2 regions of the Aeromonas aquatilis genome follow, and region 1 is predicted to be linked to the other one. Evidence: riboswitches for the same ligand, from Rfam matches in the RefSeq annotation. Region 1 holds a riboswitch; the other holds the start of a gene.
The links. Region 1 has a riboswitch for cyclic di-GMP ahead of ACW5W8_RS08735 (glycosyl hydrolase family 18 protein). Riboswitches for the same ligand answer to the same signal wherever they lie in the genome.

Region 1 (7,691 bases):
GCCTCCGGACGCCAGCTCTCGTGGCCGCCGGTCTCCTGGGCGAAGTGGGCAAACATGGTCGCCAGGGTCTTGCGGCAGATGGCTTCGGCATCGCGACCATCGCTGTAGTTGCTGCACAGAGCTGGGAACTTGGCCGCCGCCTGCAGCAGGCCACGATAGGTGTACTCGGGGGCGCGCAGCGGGAACAGGTAGTTGAACTGGCTCTCGCTCAGCAGGCTTTCGACCAACTTGACGTTATCCGGGTTGTCTGCACGGCCCGGTTGCACCGCTTCCACGACCAGATTGTCGCGGGTAGCGATGGAGGCCTTAACAGATTCCATCGCCGGGAAGTCGGTCAGCGCTTTTTCTTTGGCATCCAGCTCGGCCTGACTCATATAGACAGGGGTGGTGCCATTATCCGGCGGGGTCGGGGTTGGTGGAGTGGGCTTGTCATCGCCGTCGCCATTGTCCGGCGGGGTCACTTCCCCTTCACCAATCAGCTTCCACGGGGTATCCCACTCGTTGGCGACTGCCATGCCGGGCGTTTGCCCCGGGTTAACCCACCACTTGGCCTCGAAAACCTGGCCGTTGTAATTGACCTGGCTGCCGCCCGGATAGGATTTGTTGATGTCGTATGCCTCGGCCGCCCACAGGTGGCCGCTCAGCATCAGGCTGGCCAGCAGCAGGGTAATGCGATTTTTTTTCATTATTGTTGCTCTCTGACTAAGGTGTTCAGCAGGAAAAGGCGGGGTCTCATCAGACCCCGCCGCCATCATAGTGAGTGTTGCTTAACGGCAGCTTGCCGCCCCGACATCCTGCCAGACGTCGTGTTTGCCCGGCTCATTGCCCTGAGTCCACCACTTGGCCTTCCACTGACGACCGTTGTGGTTGGTCAGCGCCCCGCCCTGGTAAGCAACGGCAGCATTCCAGCCCAGTTCAACCTGGCTCTCCAGCGCCCACTGATCGGCTGTGCGGCTCGGCTCATTGCCCTGAGTCCAGTACTTGGCACGCCATACCAACTGGTTGTGGCTCACCTTGTCACCGCCGTTGTAGACCTTGCTGGCCTGCCATGCGGGGACGTTAGCGGCATCCGGATCGGTAGTGACGCAACTGTCACCACCTTCGCCCCCTTCATTGATCGGGGTAACGGTGAGACGGGTTGCCGCGCTGGCGTCGAGGGAACCATCAGAGACGGTCACCGAGAGGTCATAACCGGTTTCGACATCCACTGCCGGACCGGTGACCACCAGGGTATCGCTGTTCTGACCGGTGGCAGTGATGCCGGCAGGCACTTGCCATTGATAGATCAGCTCGTCGTCGTTAGGGTCGGATGCCTTGGCGGTGATGGTCACCTGCTTGCCCTCTTCCACCTTGACACTGGCGGGCAGAGTGACCACCGGAGGCAGGTTGGGTTGCGGCGCCTTGTTGGTCACCACCACCTGATCCTTGGCGCTCAGTTGATGGTCATCGGTCACCGTCAGCTCGAACACCAGATTGATGTCGGCGGACACTGCATCGAGTACAACCCGGGCCTTGGCCTGAGTGGCATCAAGCAGAGCGGCCTGCGGGCCGGAGACCTGCTTCCAGCTGTAGGTCAGGGAGCCTTTTTCCGGATCGTGGGAGGCTGATCCATCCAGCGTCTGAGTAGCCGGGCCGGTCACCGCCACATCGCTGCCCGCATTGGCAACCGGCGGCTTGTTGGCTGGTGGGGTAACCCCTTCACCGTGGCCGAGACCTTCATGCATGGCGTTAAGGATGTCGCCATTGTCGGCATCGATCTCCCAGGAGAAGAGCCCGCCCAGCTTGTTGGCCAGCACATATTGGCCTTTCGCCTTGACCGAGCGCTCATCGTCATAGGTGATCAGCTCACCGGTGGAGGGCTTGAACAGGGTGGCCGCTTCGGCGGTCTCGTCGTAGTTGTACTCCCAGCCTGCGCCCATATGGCTGTTGACGATGTGGCGATAGTCCAGCACGCCATCTTCCCAGGTGCCCTTGATCTTGCCGGTGGCGGTGCCGGTGAAGGGATCATTGCCCTGATATCCGCTCACCCCTTTCCAGCCGCGACCGTAGGCGGCGGCACCGATCACCAGCTTCTCGGAATCGACCCCCTGCGCTAGCAGCTGCTGTACCGCGGCATCAGTGTTGTAGCGCTTGTTGGCCGAGCCGTTGGTAGCCTGATAGAGGTTGGCCTGATGACCCAGGGAGGTATTGCTCCAGGCACCGTTGTAGTCGTAGCTCATCACGAAGATGTGATCCATGTACTGCTGGGCAGCCTTGTAATCCACATCCTCAATCTTGTCGTAACCCGCCCCGATGGCTGACGTGAGCTGATAGGTGCGACCGGTCTCGGCCTCCAGCTCGTCGAGCATGGCGCGCAGATCCTTCATGATCAGCACATAGGTTTCACCATCTTTGGTCTTGTCCCCCAGATTGGGGTTGGCACCGTCGCCGCCCGGGTATTCATAGTCGATATCGACGCCGTCGAAGAATTTCCAGGTCTGCAGGAACTCTTTGACCGAGGCGACGAACACGTCACGCTTGGCCTTGTCATCCATGAAGAAGAAGGGATCGGAGAGGGTCCAGCCCCCGATGGAGGGGAGGATCTTGAGATCAGGCTGGGCCTGCTTGAGCGCCATCAGGGCACCGAAGTTGCCCTTGTAGGGTTCATCGTGAGCGGTCAGACCGCTTTGTGGCATCTGGACCGCAGCCCAGGGATCATGGATCGCCACCTTGAAATCGGCGCGACCGGCACAGGCCCGTTGCAGCGCCTGGAAGCTGTTGCCGTTCTCGATCTCCTTGAGGCTGTCATTGAGCCCATCCCCGCCACAGATCGGGGTGAAGCCATAGAGGATATGGGTCAGGTTCTGCGCCGGCAGCTTGTCTACAGTGAACTTGCGACCATAGACACCCCACTCCACATAGTAAGTCCCCACCACCTTGCCTGACTTGTTGGCGTAAGGCTTGTGGTTCTCCTGTAACGGCGCATTGAGCGGCTTGAGGTGGCTGCCGTCGGTATCGGCGACCACGATCTCCTTGGCATCAGACAGGGTACAACCATCGCCGTTGCACAGCGCGACCTGCATCTGATAGCGGCCCCCCTTGTGCACCTTGAAGGTGGCGGTGCCAGCGGCGGAAGAGGGACCGGACCAGACTTCCTTGCCATCCAGCAGCACCTTGGCACTCTGGCCGATATCGCCGTTCCAGAGATTCCAAGTGACGGTCACATCGGCGCCATCCTTCACTTTGACCAGCTCGTTATAAGCAGTCGCGGACTGGCTGACTTCGACGATGGCAAACTTGGTGGGGCCCCAACCGATGGCGGGTTTGCCGGGAGCCGCCGCATAAGCGGCGGAGGAGGCGAGCAGGGTACCGACCATCATGGCCAGCAGTGCGGGTTTTGGACTTAGCATATTGCTTTCCTTTTCGTTATTGGAAAAACGAAAGGGCAACGCAACACGACAGGTAACACAAAAACGGCCCCCCCTTGGCAAAGGCAGCCTGCATTCTACTGTGGTGGCCCCGCTATCCTAGGTCGTCTTGACCCTTAGACCGGAAGCTTTGCGTCCCGACTTTTCAATCGGTTTGCCCTTGTCACAACATTATTTCTGGCGATAAATAATCGCCGATTGACTGTAGGGTAATTCTGATAAGTAAGCAAATCGGACCATTGCCAGCCCACCAGTTACCAACCCCGACAATTACCCACTTTCAAGAAATTAATGTTTAAAAAACAGCCGGATATACAGACCTAATCTCATCACCTCCAACCAGATACCTCACACCATTTTTTTGATCTACATCACACCAAATTGAGAAAAATCAATGAGTAAGAACAATATCCGACAAAAGACCCATCTGTATCGTAACTAATGAATTTATAATCGCCGTTTTGCATGGCCAGCAGGTATCTTCATGCCCAGCGAATTGCCTTCACGCACCCGGTTATCCAGATACGACAAATTTGTTCGTTTGACGATTTATGCATTGCCACTGGCCGGAATGATCTGGCTTATCAACAGCCTCAATGGCTGGCAAAGGGCACCGCTTGCCAGCACCTTGCTAGTCCAGAGCTACCTTATCTGCACCTTCTGGCTCTATCGCCACTACCGCTACCATCTGCACCGCCAGTGGCAGCATCTGAGTGAGGCGCTCAAGATCAACGAAACCACCGCCGAACTGGCCCGCAACTCGGCGCAATACCAGACCGAAGAGGCCTTTCTGGAGGATCTGCTCAGACGAGCCGTGATGTTGATCCCGGGAGCCGAGATGGGCTGCCTGATCAAGCTGCTGCCGGGCACAGGTATGTTGAGATATGAAGCGGCCATCGGCATGGATCTGGTGAAACTGCGGCGGATCAATCTGCCGCTGGAGCACACCTTTCAGTACAAGCTGACTCAGGGGCGCTGCAACAAAACACTGCTGATCAACGACCTGTCGAAGATAAATGCCACCATGCCCCTGTCCGAACAGGACAGAGAGTTGCTGGTCAACTGCACCGACCTGCCCATCCAGGCCACGCTGGCGACCCCGATCCATATCGATGGCCAGCTCTACGGCATGATCAATATGGACAGCAGCAAACGTAATGCCTTTACCCGCTACGACAGCCACCTGATGGCGATCCTGGCGCGGGATATTCGCCACGCCATCACCATCTATCAGCAGTCCCGCCGCATCTATCAGCTGGCCAATACCGACCAGCTGACCGGGCTCGCCAATCGCCAGCAATTCGAACTCGCTCTGCAGGGGCAGCCGGAAGGCACCCTGCTGCTGATCGACATGGATAATCTCAAACAGCTCAATGACAGCAGTGGCCATTTGGCGGGTGATCAGGCCCTGCGCCTTATCGCAGACGGCATACGCCAGCACTTCGATCAGGGGGTGATTGCCGCCCGCTTCGGCGGGGATGAGTTTGTGCTGCTCACCACTCTGACACCGACCGAGCTGCAACAGGCGATGGCCAGGCTGACCACCATGCTGGCCAGCGCCTCCCCCACTATCTCGTGCAGTATGGGGATGGCCCCCTATCGCGGCGACTTTGCCGCCGCGTTTGCCAGAGCCGATGCCGACATGTACCAACACAAGCGGCACCACAAAGAGCTGCGGGCGGCACAGATGCCAGCTATCGGGGAGAGCATTAATCACTAGCCCGGAAGGGCTGCTTTGCAGACACAAAAGAGAAGCTGGGTGGGGAAACCGATTGGCAGACCCGCCAGAATGTGGCGAAGCGGGGAGAAAAAACGGGGCATGACTGGCATGCCCCGCGACCATTCAACGCTTATTTACAACTGGCTGCCCCCACATCCTGCCAGACCGCTGCCTTGCCAGGCTCATCACCCTTGGTCCAGTACTGGGCTTTCCACTGACGGCCATTATAGGTAGTGAGCTCGCCGCCGTTGTAGGCGACATTGGCATCCCACCCCAGTTGCACCTTGCTCACCAGTAACCACTGGCCCGCGGAACGACTTGGCTCGTTGCCCTGAGTCCAGTAATTGGCCTGCCATACCAGCTGGTTGTGGCTCACCTTGTCGCCGCCGTTGTAAACCTTGCTGGCCTGCCAGGCAGGCCAGTTGGCCGCATCCGGATCAGTCGCCGTGCAACCACCGCCACTGCTGGCCGGTTTAACCGTCAGACGGGTTGCCGCACTGGCATCCAGCCCACCGTCGGAGACAGTGACGCTCAGGTCATAGCCGGTGTCGATGGTGACGTTCGGGCCAGTCACCACCAGGGTGGCGCTGTTCTGACCCGTTGCGGTGATGCCTGCCGGCACGCTCCACTGATAAGTCAACGGATCACCGTTCGGATCGGAGGCGGTCGCCTTGATGGTCACCTGCTTGCCCGCCTCCACAGAGGCCGTGGCAGGTACACTCACCACCGGCGCCTGATTGGCCTGCGGCGCCTTGTTGGTGACCACCACCTGATCCTTGGCACTCAACTGCTGGTCATCAGTCACCGTCAGCTCGAACACCAGATTGATATCGGCGGTCACTGCATCCAGCACCACGCGGGCTTTGGCCTGAGTGGCATCAAGCAAGCCAACCTGCGGCCCGGAGATCTGCTTCCAGCTATAACTGAGAGCGCTATTTTCCGGGTCGTGGGACGCGGAGCCGTCCAGCGTCACCTCGGTCGGGCCGGTCACCTTGAGGTCACTGCCGGCATTGGCCAATGGCGGCTTGTTGGCTGGTGGAGTCGTCCCCTCGCCGTGGCCCAGCCCTTCATGCATGGCATTGAGGATGTCGCCGTTGTCGGCATCGATCTCCCATGAAAAGAGGCCACCGAGCTTGTTGGCCAGCACATACTGCCCCTTGGCCTTGACCGAGCGCTCGTTGTCATAGGTGATGAGATCGCCGGTCGCCGCCTTGAACAGATAGGGCGCCTCGGCCACCTCGTCGTAGCCCTTCTCCCAGCCCGCCCCCATCCGGTTGTTGACGATGTCGCGGTAATCCACCACCCCGTCCTCCCAGGTGCCTTTCACCTTGCCGGTCGCCTTGCCGGTGAAGGGGTTGTTGCCCTGATAACCGCTTACCCCGGTCCAGCCACGGCCATACATGGCGGCACCGACCACCAGCTTGCCAGGCTCAACCCCTTGCGCCAGCATCAGGTTGACCGCCTTGTCGGTGGTGTACTTGGTCTTGGGATCCCAGCTCGCCGCGTAGAGGTTGGTCTGATGGCCCAGCTCGGTATTGCTCCAGCCACCGTTGTAGTCGTAGGTCATCATAAAGATATGGCTCATGTACTGCTGAGCGGCGCGATAATCCACATCTTCAATCTTGTCGTAACCGGCCCCGATGGCGGAGGTGAGCTCATACTTGCGGCCAGTCTGTGCCTCCAGCTCGTCGAGCATGGTGCGCAACTCCTTCATCAGGGTCACATAGGTGGCACCATCGCTCGGGCTGCCCAGTTTCGGGTTGGCGCCCTGTCCGCCCGGATACTCCCAGTCGATATCCACACCGTCGAAGAATTTCCAGGTCTGCAGGAACTCTTTCACCGAGCCGACAAACACATCGCGCTTGGTTTTGTCACCGAGGAAGTAGAAGGGGTCAGAGAGGGTCCATCCGCCGACCGAGGGGAGGATCTTGAGGTTCGGATTGGCCTGCTTGAGTGCCATCAGGGCGCCGAAGTTGCCCTTGTAGGGCTCGTCATAGGCGGTCAGGCCGCTTTGCGGCATCTGGACCGCAGCCCAGGGATCGTGGATCGCAACCTTGAAGTCAGCCCGGCCGGCACAGGCACGCTGCAGCGCCTGGAAGCTGTTGCCGTTCTCGATCTCCTTGAGGCTGTCGTTGATGCCATCTCCGCCACAGATGGGGGTGAAACCATAGAGGATATGGGTCAGGTTCTGAGCCGGGATCTTGTCGACCGTAAACTTGCGGCCATAGACGCCCCACTCCACGTAGTAAGTCCCCACCACCTTGCCGGACTTGTTGGCGTAGGGCTTGTTGTTCTCCTGCAGCGGTGCCTTGAGCGGTGCCAGATGGCTGCCGTCGGTATCGGCGACCACTATCTCTTTCGGATCGGAAAGGGTGCAGCCATCGGCGTTGCACAGCGCCACCTGCATCTGGTAACGCCCGCCCTGTTTCACCTTAAATTTGGCGCTGCCCGCGGCGGCAGAGGGACCGGACCACACCTCTTTGCCGTTGAGCAGCACCTTGGCACTCTGACCCAGATCACCGCTCCAGAGGTTCCAGTTCACCTCTACATCGGCACCATCCTTC
Region 2 (7,691 bases), on a different contig from region 1:
GTGTTGGTGGCGAAACGCACGTTCCAGCTTGGCTTGAGGCGTGCCAGCTTCTGGGCAAACGGATCCGAGTTGGAACTGAACCTGTGCTCGAACTGGGCGGGCAGATTGATGCTGTTGTCGAGCAGGTTGTTGAGATCAAACACACCATCGCGGCTGGCGCTGTTGAAGCGTCCCTGCTCGCCAAAGGCGCTTAGTGGCAGGGTGATTTGGGCATAGGCGGGCAGGCGATCGAGCTGGCCCAGGATCAGCCACTTGTTGATACCGTTCAGGCGTGACTCGATATTGATGTCATGCAGCTCTCTGGCGGCATAGTTGGTGATGCGCACCGTGTCGTTATCAAGCAGCTCGGTCTTGACCAGCGAATTGATGTTGACCGAACGCTGGGCGCGATCGATCAGCACCTCGTAGGGTTCGTCATTGCCCAGAATGTAGCTGACGGCGGTTGGCATCAGCTGATCGAAGATCAGCGGGCGAGCCGGCAACTGCTCGTCGGCTGTGAAGCTGATCTCCTTACTCAGCAGCTGGTTGAAACCCAGGCCGCGCGCGTTGGCGGTGACAAGCGCCGAGCCCGCCAGCTGGAGATCTTTCAGCGCCGCCACAGGCTGCTGGTTGATCTCCCGAACAGTAAAGGTCGGGTTCTTGAACTGAAAGTCGTTGGCGATCAGGGTATCGGCATCATGCCACTCGATGCGGTCCTTGAAGTTCACCACCAGCCGATCGCCATCCATGTCGATTTTTTGCAGATTGCTGTCGGCGATCACCTGCTCAGGCGCCAGCGGGGTGTTGCTGGCGATGGCATCAGCCAGTTTGCGCAGGTCATAGATGTAGTAGTTTTTGCCAGCGGTATGGGCCAGCAGATAGTCACCCACCTGATGGAGTTGCACCAGACGGTGGCTGTATTTTCCTTCAAAGGCGAGTCGACCGGCGATCGGGGCTTTTAGGCTGTTTTGCGGCGTTACATCCTGCTGGCGGTAGACCTTGATCTCGCTCAGCGCATCGGCCACCAGCACATAGTCCTGATTGGCAAAGACGGCCTGGGCGCGGTGCAGGCTGTTGCTGCCGGAATCCCGACCGGTTCCCAGGGTGGTGACATGGCGATGTTCATCGGCCAGATCGAAGATATCGACCCGGTGCGAGTAGCGCGAGACCACGTAGAGCAGGTTATTGCGGACAAACAGTTCGCTGACCTGGTTGTAGGCCGTGGCACTGCCGGTTGCGGTGCCGCGGATCTCGCCAATCTGCTGGCGGCTTGGGATATCGATAATGGCCACATGGCCCGGATTGCCGTTCTGGCTGACATAGAGCCGATCCTGATAGCGCTCGACCGCCGTAATCAGGCTGGCGTCCAGCCCCAGCTGGTCGGCCGTCAGCTCCTCGCCTTTGTCCAGATATTGCAGCGAGGTGGCAAACGAGTTGACGCTGCAGGAGCTGGTCTCCATCACCACCCGGGTGCGTTCGCCATTCTGGATCTGGCCGTGGGGGAAGTACTCCAGCAGACAGCCGTTGCCGTAGTCATAGTTGCCAAAGCGTTTGTTGACCGCCACGACCCCGCCTTCGTACCAGGTCAGCTCCCACTCCTTATCGAAGAAATCAAAGACGTTACGGATGGCTGTTTCATCGAAAAAGTGGGGTTTGGGCAGATCGAACAGGATGTGGTTATCCGCTGTCAGCGGGTAGAGCAGGCCGTTGATGGCAAGGTGGCGCTTGCCATCCTTGATGATCACGTTCTGCTCGTCAGCCGCACTCTGATGCAGCGCGGCGAGGCGCGCCGTCATCTGCTCGTAGTGCTCCTGATAGGTTTGTTTGAAATAGGCTTGTTCGCGCTCATCAGCCACGACATGGGCCGACAGCAGCAAACCGAGCAGGGTGGCAAGCTTGGTGGTTCTTGGCATGGTGATTTCCTTATCTTGGTGGTTGTTGGATGTTTTTTTTGGTGGTTGGCAAGCAGGTAAAAGGGGGAGCGCTAACCCATCCGGGTCAGCGCATGACGCCCACCGAGCGTGATGTCAGTGGGCGAGATAGTGCGGGGTGGTTGGCCCCCCGAAAGGGGCCATGGGATTACAGCTTGGTCCAGGCATCGCTCCAGGCGCTGCCGGTACCCGGCGCATAGTGGCTGCTGGAGCCGCCACACCAGCCACTATAAGGCCAGGGTTTGCACTCATAGTTGCCACCGGCATTGCTGACCCGATCACCGGCCTGATAGCCGGTGTTGGGGGCATAGGCCGGGTAGTCGCCATCGCCACCGCCGCTGCTCTCTTCGGTCAGCGCAACTTGGAAGCGCTGCACCACCGGCTGCTGGCCGGCAGCCAGACCGGTGATCACAACGTCGTAGCTGCCATCGGTGACATTGCTTCCCTGCAGTACCAGGGTGCTGGTGCCGTTCACTTGGCTGCTGGTGGTACCGTGGCTGCGGCCGCTCTGCTCCAGAGTCGCGGTGATCTGCACCGGGTTGGCGGTGGTCACGTTGAAACGTATGCTGACCTGACCGTTGACTATGGTGTACTCGCTCGCCATGGCGCTGACAGTGAAGTCGCTGCTGCCGATCACTGGCGGCTTCTCGCCACCATCGCAGTCGCTGTCGCCCTGTACGCGCCAGACGCCCCAGTCACCCGTGGTGCCCGGCTCTTCGTTCTGGGTCCACCAGCCTGCCAGCCAGTTCTTGCCGTTGTGGCTGACGATGTCGCCGCCCACGTAGGTCTTTTTGGCATCCCAGCTGTTTTCACAGACGGCGCCCTGCTCCCTGACGGTCACGTTGCGCTGCTGGGTTACCTGCTGACCGGCGCTGTCGCTCACCTGATAGGTGAGGGTGTAGCGGCCGACCTTGCTGCTATCGACGCTGCCGCTGACCTTAATCTCGCGGGTCAGATCGCCATCTTCTTCATCGTGGGCGTTGACTCCGGCCATCGGATCGAAAGGGGTGCCCAGCTCCAGCGTGGTGTCGGTGACGCCGCTGAATACCGGCTTCATGCTGTAGACCTCGATGGTGCGTACCTGCTCGGTAACGTTGTTGTCGCGATCGCTCACCTTGTAGATGAGGGGGTAGAGTCCGATGCGTTGGGTATCGACATTTCCATCCACCAGGATCTGGTCTGTCAGATCACCATCTTCCTTGTCGCTGGCGCTGACCCCGGCCTGCGGATCAAAGGCGGTGCCCTGCTTGATGCGGGTATCGCTCAGGCCGCTAAACACCGGCTTGCCGTTCTCGTCCGGCGGAGTGATCTCCTGATCGTGGATGAAGGGGCCGTAGCTCTTGATGAAGGATTCGTTGTAGGACTGACCGGCGGCGTTGCGGCCCATGTCCCAGTTGATGGACCAGGTCATCACGCCGCGCAGTGGTTGCCCCTCACTCTTCAGGCGGTTGAAGGCGTTGTAGAGCTTCTGCGGATCCTGCACATAGCCGGTGGCGGCGGCGTCGATGTTGGTCGGAATGCCGAACACCAGCTTGTCATGGGGGATCTTGTAGAAGCCGCGGGTTCCGTTGCTCAGTGAATCCGCCATGTAGTAGATGAACTCTTCTTTCAGGGCATCGTTATTCTGGGCAATCCAGCCGATGCCATCGATGTAGATACCGTCGCCACCCTGGTTGTAGAACTGGGGGTTGATCCAGTCGTAGTACCCTTCCAGATTGCGGATATAGGGGATGTAGGCGCCAGTCTGGGTCAGATAGGGGAACTCCGGCGCCATGGTGATGAGGAAGTTTTTCCCCTGGGCGCGGTAGTGATCCTTGACCAGACGCAGGGCCGCCGGGATCACGGTCTGGTTGTCGGCGGCAGTGATGGCGGCCTGTTCCAGATCGATATCCAGCCCGTCGAAGCCATAGGTCTCCACCAGACGGATGATCTCGTCGGCAAAGGCCTGTTCCTGACCTTTGCGCAGCTCGATGTGTGCATCGGCACCGCCCAGCGCCAGCAGCACGGCACGGCCCTGACGGTTCAGCTCGGCGATCTGCTCGATAAACTGGCTTTCGCTCATGCCGATAGCCGGGTCGAGTTTGAAGGTGGGGATGGGATCGCTGCCATAGACCTTCATGAAGGAGACATCGACCACGTTGTATTGCGGGTTGACCTGATCGAGCTTGACGCAGGGGGCGATACCGCCCTTGTAGCCCGAACCGTCACACCAGTTGTGCCAGTAGCCGACCACAACGCCGGACTGGGGGTTGACCATCGCCTGACCAGCACTGGCGGCATATGCCATGGGGGCGCCCATGCCGAGCAGACAGCCCAGCAGGGATAACTTCAATTTGTTCATCTTGATATCTCCATACAGTACAAACGGAGCGTACAGCTATGGCCGAACGCTCCCGGGGGCAGCCCCGCTGTCATAGGTGTTTTCCCTTAGACCGGTGGCTTTGCGTCGCGCCCTTTCGGGTCACTTTGCCTTTTTCACCCGATTTCTGTGCAGCACAGAGAATCAAGTGACCTGAGTAACAGGCTGCTTATGATACGCACTTAAAAATAAATTAATCAACGTATGTGTATGATTTGTTTTGGTTATTAACTTGTTAATTGGTTGTTTTCCAAGCATGGAAAGGGCCGGTGATAGGCCGCTGTCACCTACTCTTTTGTCGATTGGATTTGGTCTGCTCCCTTGTGGTTCGAGAGTTGAAAAAGCCGCAAAAAGAGCAAAAAAGTACCGATTATTCATGCTGTTGCCGTCCAGTATCTGGCAGAGAGGTGTTTGAGCTCACAAAGAGGGGAAAACAGTGCCGAGAGGTGGATTCCCGCTTGATTATTGCGTGGCTTGGCCACATGTTAGAAAGCCATACAGAGCTGCTAAAGCGGTCTGTTCAAGACCAAACAAGAGGTAACCGGGATGAATAACCCTTTGCTGACAATGGATTCGCTGCCCCCTTTCAGCCAGATCAAGTCGGAGCAGGTTCAGCCTGCCGTGATTCAGGCGATTGTTGACTGCAAGCAGAAGATCAGCGATGTGCTGGCCCAGCGTGATCCCCATACCTGGGACAGCCTGATTGCCCCGCTGGAAGAGGTAAATGACCGTCTGTCACGGATCTGGTCACCGGTCAGCCACCTCAACTCCGTACTCAACAGCGAAGCGCTGCGCGAGGCCCATGACGCCTGCCTGCCGCTGCTCTCTGAATTCCAGACCTATGTCGGTCAGCATGAAGGGCTCTATCAGGCCTATCTGGCCCTCTTCCAGAGCGATGATTTCCCGCTGCTGAGCGGCGCCCAGCGCAAGGAGATCCAGAATACCCTGCGTGACTTCCGCCTCTCCGGCATCGGTCTGCCTGCCGAGGCGCAGCAGCGCTACGGTGAAATTCAGGCCCGCCTCTCCGAGCTGGCCTCCCGTTTCAGCAACAACGTGCTGGATGCCACCCAGGGCTGGCACAAGCTGGTGGTCGATGAAGCCGAACTGGCCGGTCTGCCCGACAGCGTGCGTGCCGCTGCCCGTCAGATGGCTGAACTTAAAGGCAAAGAGGGGTGGCTGTTCACTCTTGATATCCCCTCTTATCTGCCGGTGATGATGTATGCCGACAACCGCGAGCTGCGGGCCGAGATGTACGAAGCCTTTACCACTCGCGCCTCCGATCAGGGCCCCAATGCGGGCAAGTGGGACAACTCCGCCATCATGAGCGAGCTGCTCACCCTGCGCCGCGAACTGGCCCAGCTGCTGGGCTTTGCCAACTATGCCGAGCTCTCCCTGGCCACCAAGATGGCGGACAAGACCGAACAGGTGGTGAGCTTCCTCACCGATCTGGCGGCCAAATCCCTGCCACAAGGCAAGGCCGAGCTGGAGGAGATCCGCGCCTTCGCCGCCGAGCAGCATGGTCAGAGCGAGCTGGCAGCCTGGGATCTCGCCTACTACGCCGAGAAGCTCAAGCAGCACAAGTTCTCCATCTCCGATGAGCAGCTGCGCCCCTACTTCCCCGCCAGCAAGGTGGTGAAGGGGCTGTTCGAAGTGGTGAAGCGGGTGTTCGGCATGAAGGTGCGCGAGCGTCTCGGTATCGACACCTGGCACCCGGACGTGCGCTTCTACGACATCTTCGATGCCGACGAAGAGCTGCGCGGCAGCTTCTACCTCGACCTCTACGCCCGCGAGCACAAGCAGGGCGGGGCCTGGATGGATGTCTGTCTGGGTCGTCGCTACCGTCAGGATGGTTCACTGCAAAAGCCGGTGGCCTACCTGACCTGCAACTTCAACGGCCCGGTGGATGGCAAGCCTGCACTGTTCACCCACAACGAAGTGGTCACCCTGTTCCACGAGTTCGGCCACGGCATTCACCACATGCTGACCCGCATCGACGTGGCCGGTGTCGCCGGTATCAACGGCGTGGCCTGGGATGCGGTGGAGCTGCCGAGCCAGTTCCTCGAGAATTGGTGCTGGGAGTCCGAGGCGCTGGCCTTTATCTCCGGCCATTACGAGACCGGCGAGCCGCTGTCTGCCGATCTGCTGGAGAAGATGCTGACGGCTCGCAACTTCCAGGCGGCGATGCAGATGCTGCGCCAGCTGGAGTTCGCCCTGTTCGACTTCCGTCTCCATCAGGAGTTTGACCCGGCCAATCCTGCGCAGCTTCCGGCGCTGCTGGACGAGGTGCGCAGTCAGGTGGCGGTCATGACCCCGCCTGCGTTTAACCGTTTCCAGCACAGCTTCTCCCATATCTTCGCGGGCGGCTATGCGGCGGGCTACTACAGCTACAAATGGGCGGAAGTGCTCTCTGCCGATGCCTTCTCCCGTTTCGAGGAGGAGGGGATCTTCAACCCGGCGACCGGCCAATCCTTCCTGAAGAATATTCTGGAAAAGGGCGGTTCCAGGGAGCCGATGGAGCTGTTCCGTGCCTTCCGTGGTCGCGAGCCCAAGGTGGATGCCCTGCTCAGACACAGCGGGATTGCCGCCTGAGGCTGAGGGCCCTGGACCGCACTGAGCTTCAAGTAGATACTTTTTTGCGGCATAGTGGGATCAAACCGTGATTTTTACGACAAAAAGGGACCTTTTGGTCCCTTTTTTCAAGGCTTTTTAATATCTTGCTGATTGCATATTTGCACTGCCCACGGCTCTTCAGTAGAGTCGTGTTCTAACCTTCAAGGAGAGAAAGCCACTTGCCATGAGGCGAGCACTCGATTCCGTCTATCAAATCATCTCCAGTCTGGCTCATTCGAGCGGCCAGGGATATTTCGATACCTTTGTGAGTGAAATCGCCGCTGCTGTGATGGCTGATGTCGTCCTGATCGCCAGCAGGGAATCAAATGCTACCTACCTGACGGTTCAGGCTGCCCACCCTTCCTCTCTTGACCCCGACACCCTGACGCTGCCACTGACTGACTCTCCCGATGCCATTACCTGGCAGGAGGGGGAAGCCTGGTTCAGCGATCGTCTGTTGCAGCTGTTCCCCGCGATGCCGCTTGCCGATGCGTGGCAAGCCCAGGCCTACGCCGGGATCGCCCTCAAGGATGCGGATGGCGAGACCATAGGTATCTGCTGCCTGCTCTATCGTCAGCCGCAGGCCAATATGACCAAGGTGATGGGGCTGCTCCGGTTGCTGGGGCCGCTGGCCGGTCGTGAACTGGCGCTGATGCTGCAACGCCAGCTGCCGCAACTCTTGCCTGATACCCCTCATGTGTTGCAGAGCATGCTGTTTCAGGCCCCGGTGGGGATTGGCAAGCTCGATCTCACCGGCAGAATTCTCTGGGCCAACCCGGCCATCGAGAAGATGCTGGGTTATCCCCTCGACG

Region 2: linked by a shared signal. The riboswitch ahead of ACW5W8_RS17645 (immunoglobulin-like domain-containing protein) and the one ahead of ACW5W8_RS08735 (glycosyl hydrolase family 18 protein) in region 1 are both predicted to bind cyclic di-GMP.

Annotation. Positions count from the first base shown of each region.
Region 1 covers NZ_JBSTYP010000017.1:53,364-61,054, reverse strand. Annotated here, with positions in the region: gene ACW5W8_RS08740 (glycoside hydrolase family 19 protein) at 1-686, opposite strand, end outside; gene ACW5W8_RS08735 (glycosyl hydrolase family 18 protein) at 768-3,389, opposite strand; cyclic di-GMP riboswitch class I at 3,489-3,576, opposite strand; gene ACW5W8_RS08730 (sensor domain-containing diguanylate cyclase) at 3,964-5,127, shown strand; gene ACW5W8_RS08725 (glycosyl hydrolase family 18 protein) at 5,258-7,691, opposite strand, start outside.
Region 2 covers NZ_JBSTYP010000049.1:11,775-19,465, forward strand. Annotated here, with positions in the region: gene ACW5W8_RS17640 (YncE family protein) at 1-1,892, opposite strand, end outside; gene ACW5W8_RS17645 (immunoglobulin-like domain-containing protein) at 2,059-4,251, opposite strand; cyclic di-GMP riboswitch class I at 4,306-4,391, opposite strand; gene ACW5W8_RS17650 (hypothetical protein) at 4,414-4,647, opposite strand; gene prlC (oligopeptidase A) at 4,816-6,858, shown strand; gene ACW5W8_RS17660 (putative bifunctional diguanylate cyclase/phosphodiesterase) at 7,064-7,691, shown strand, end outside.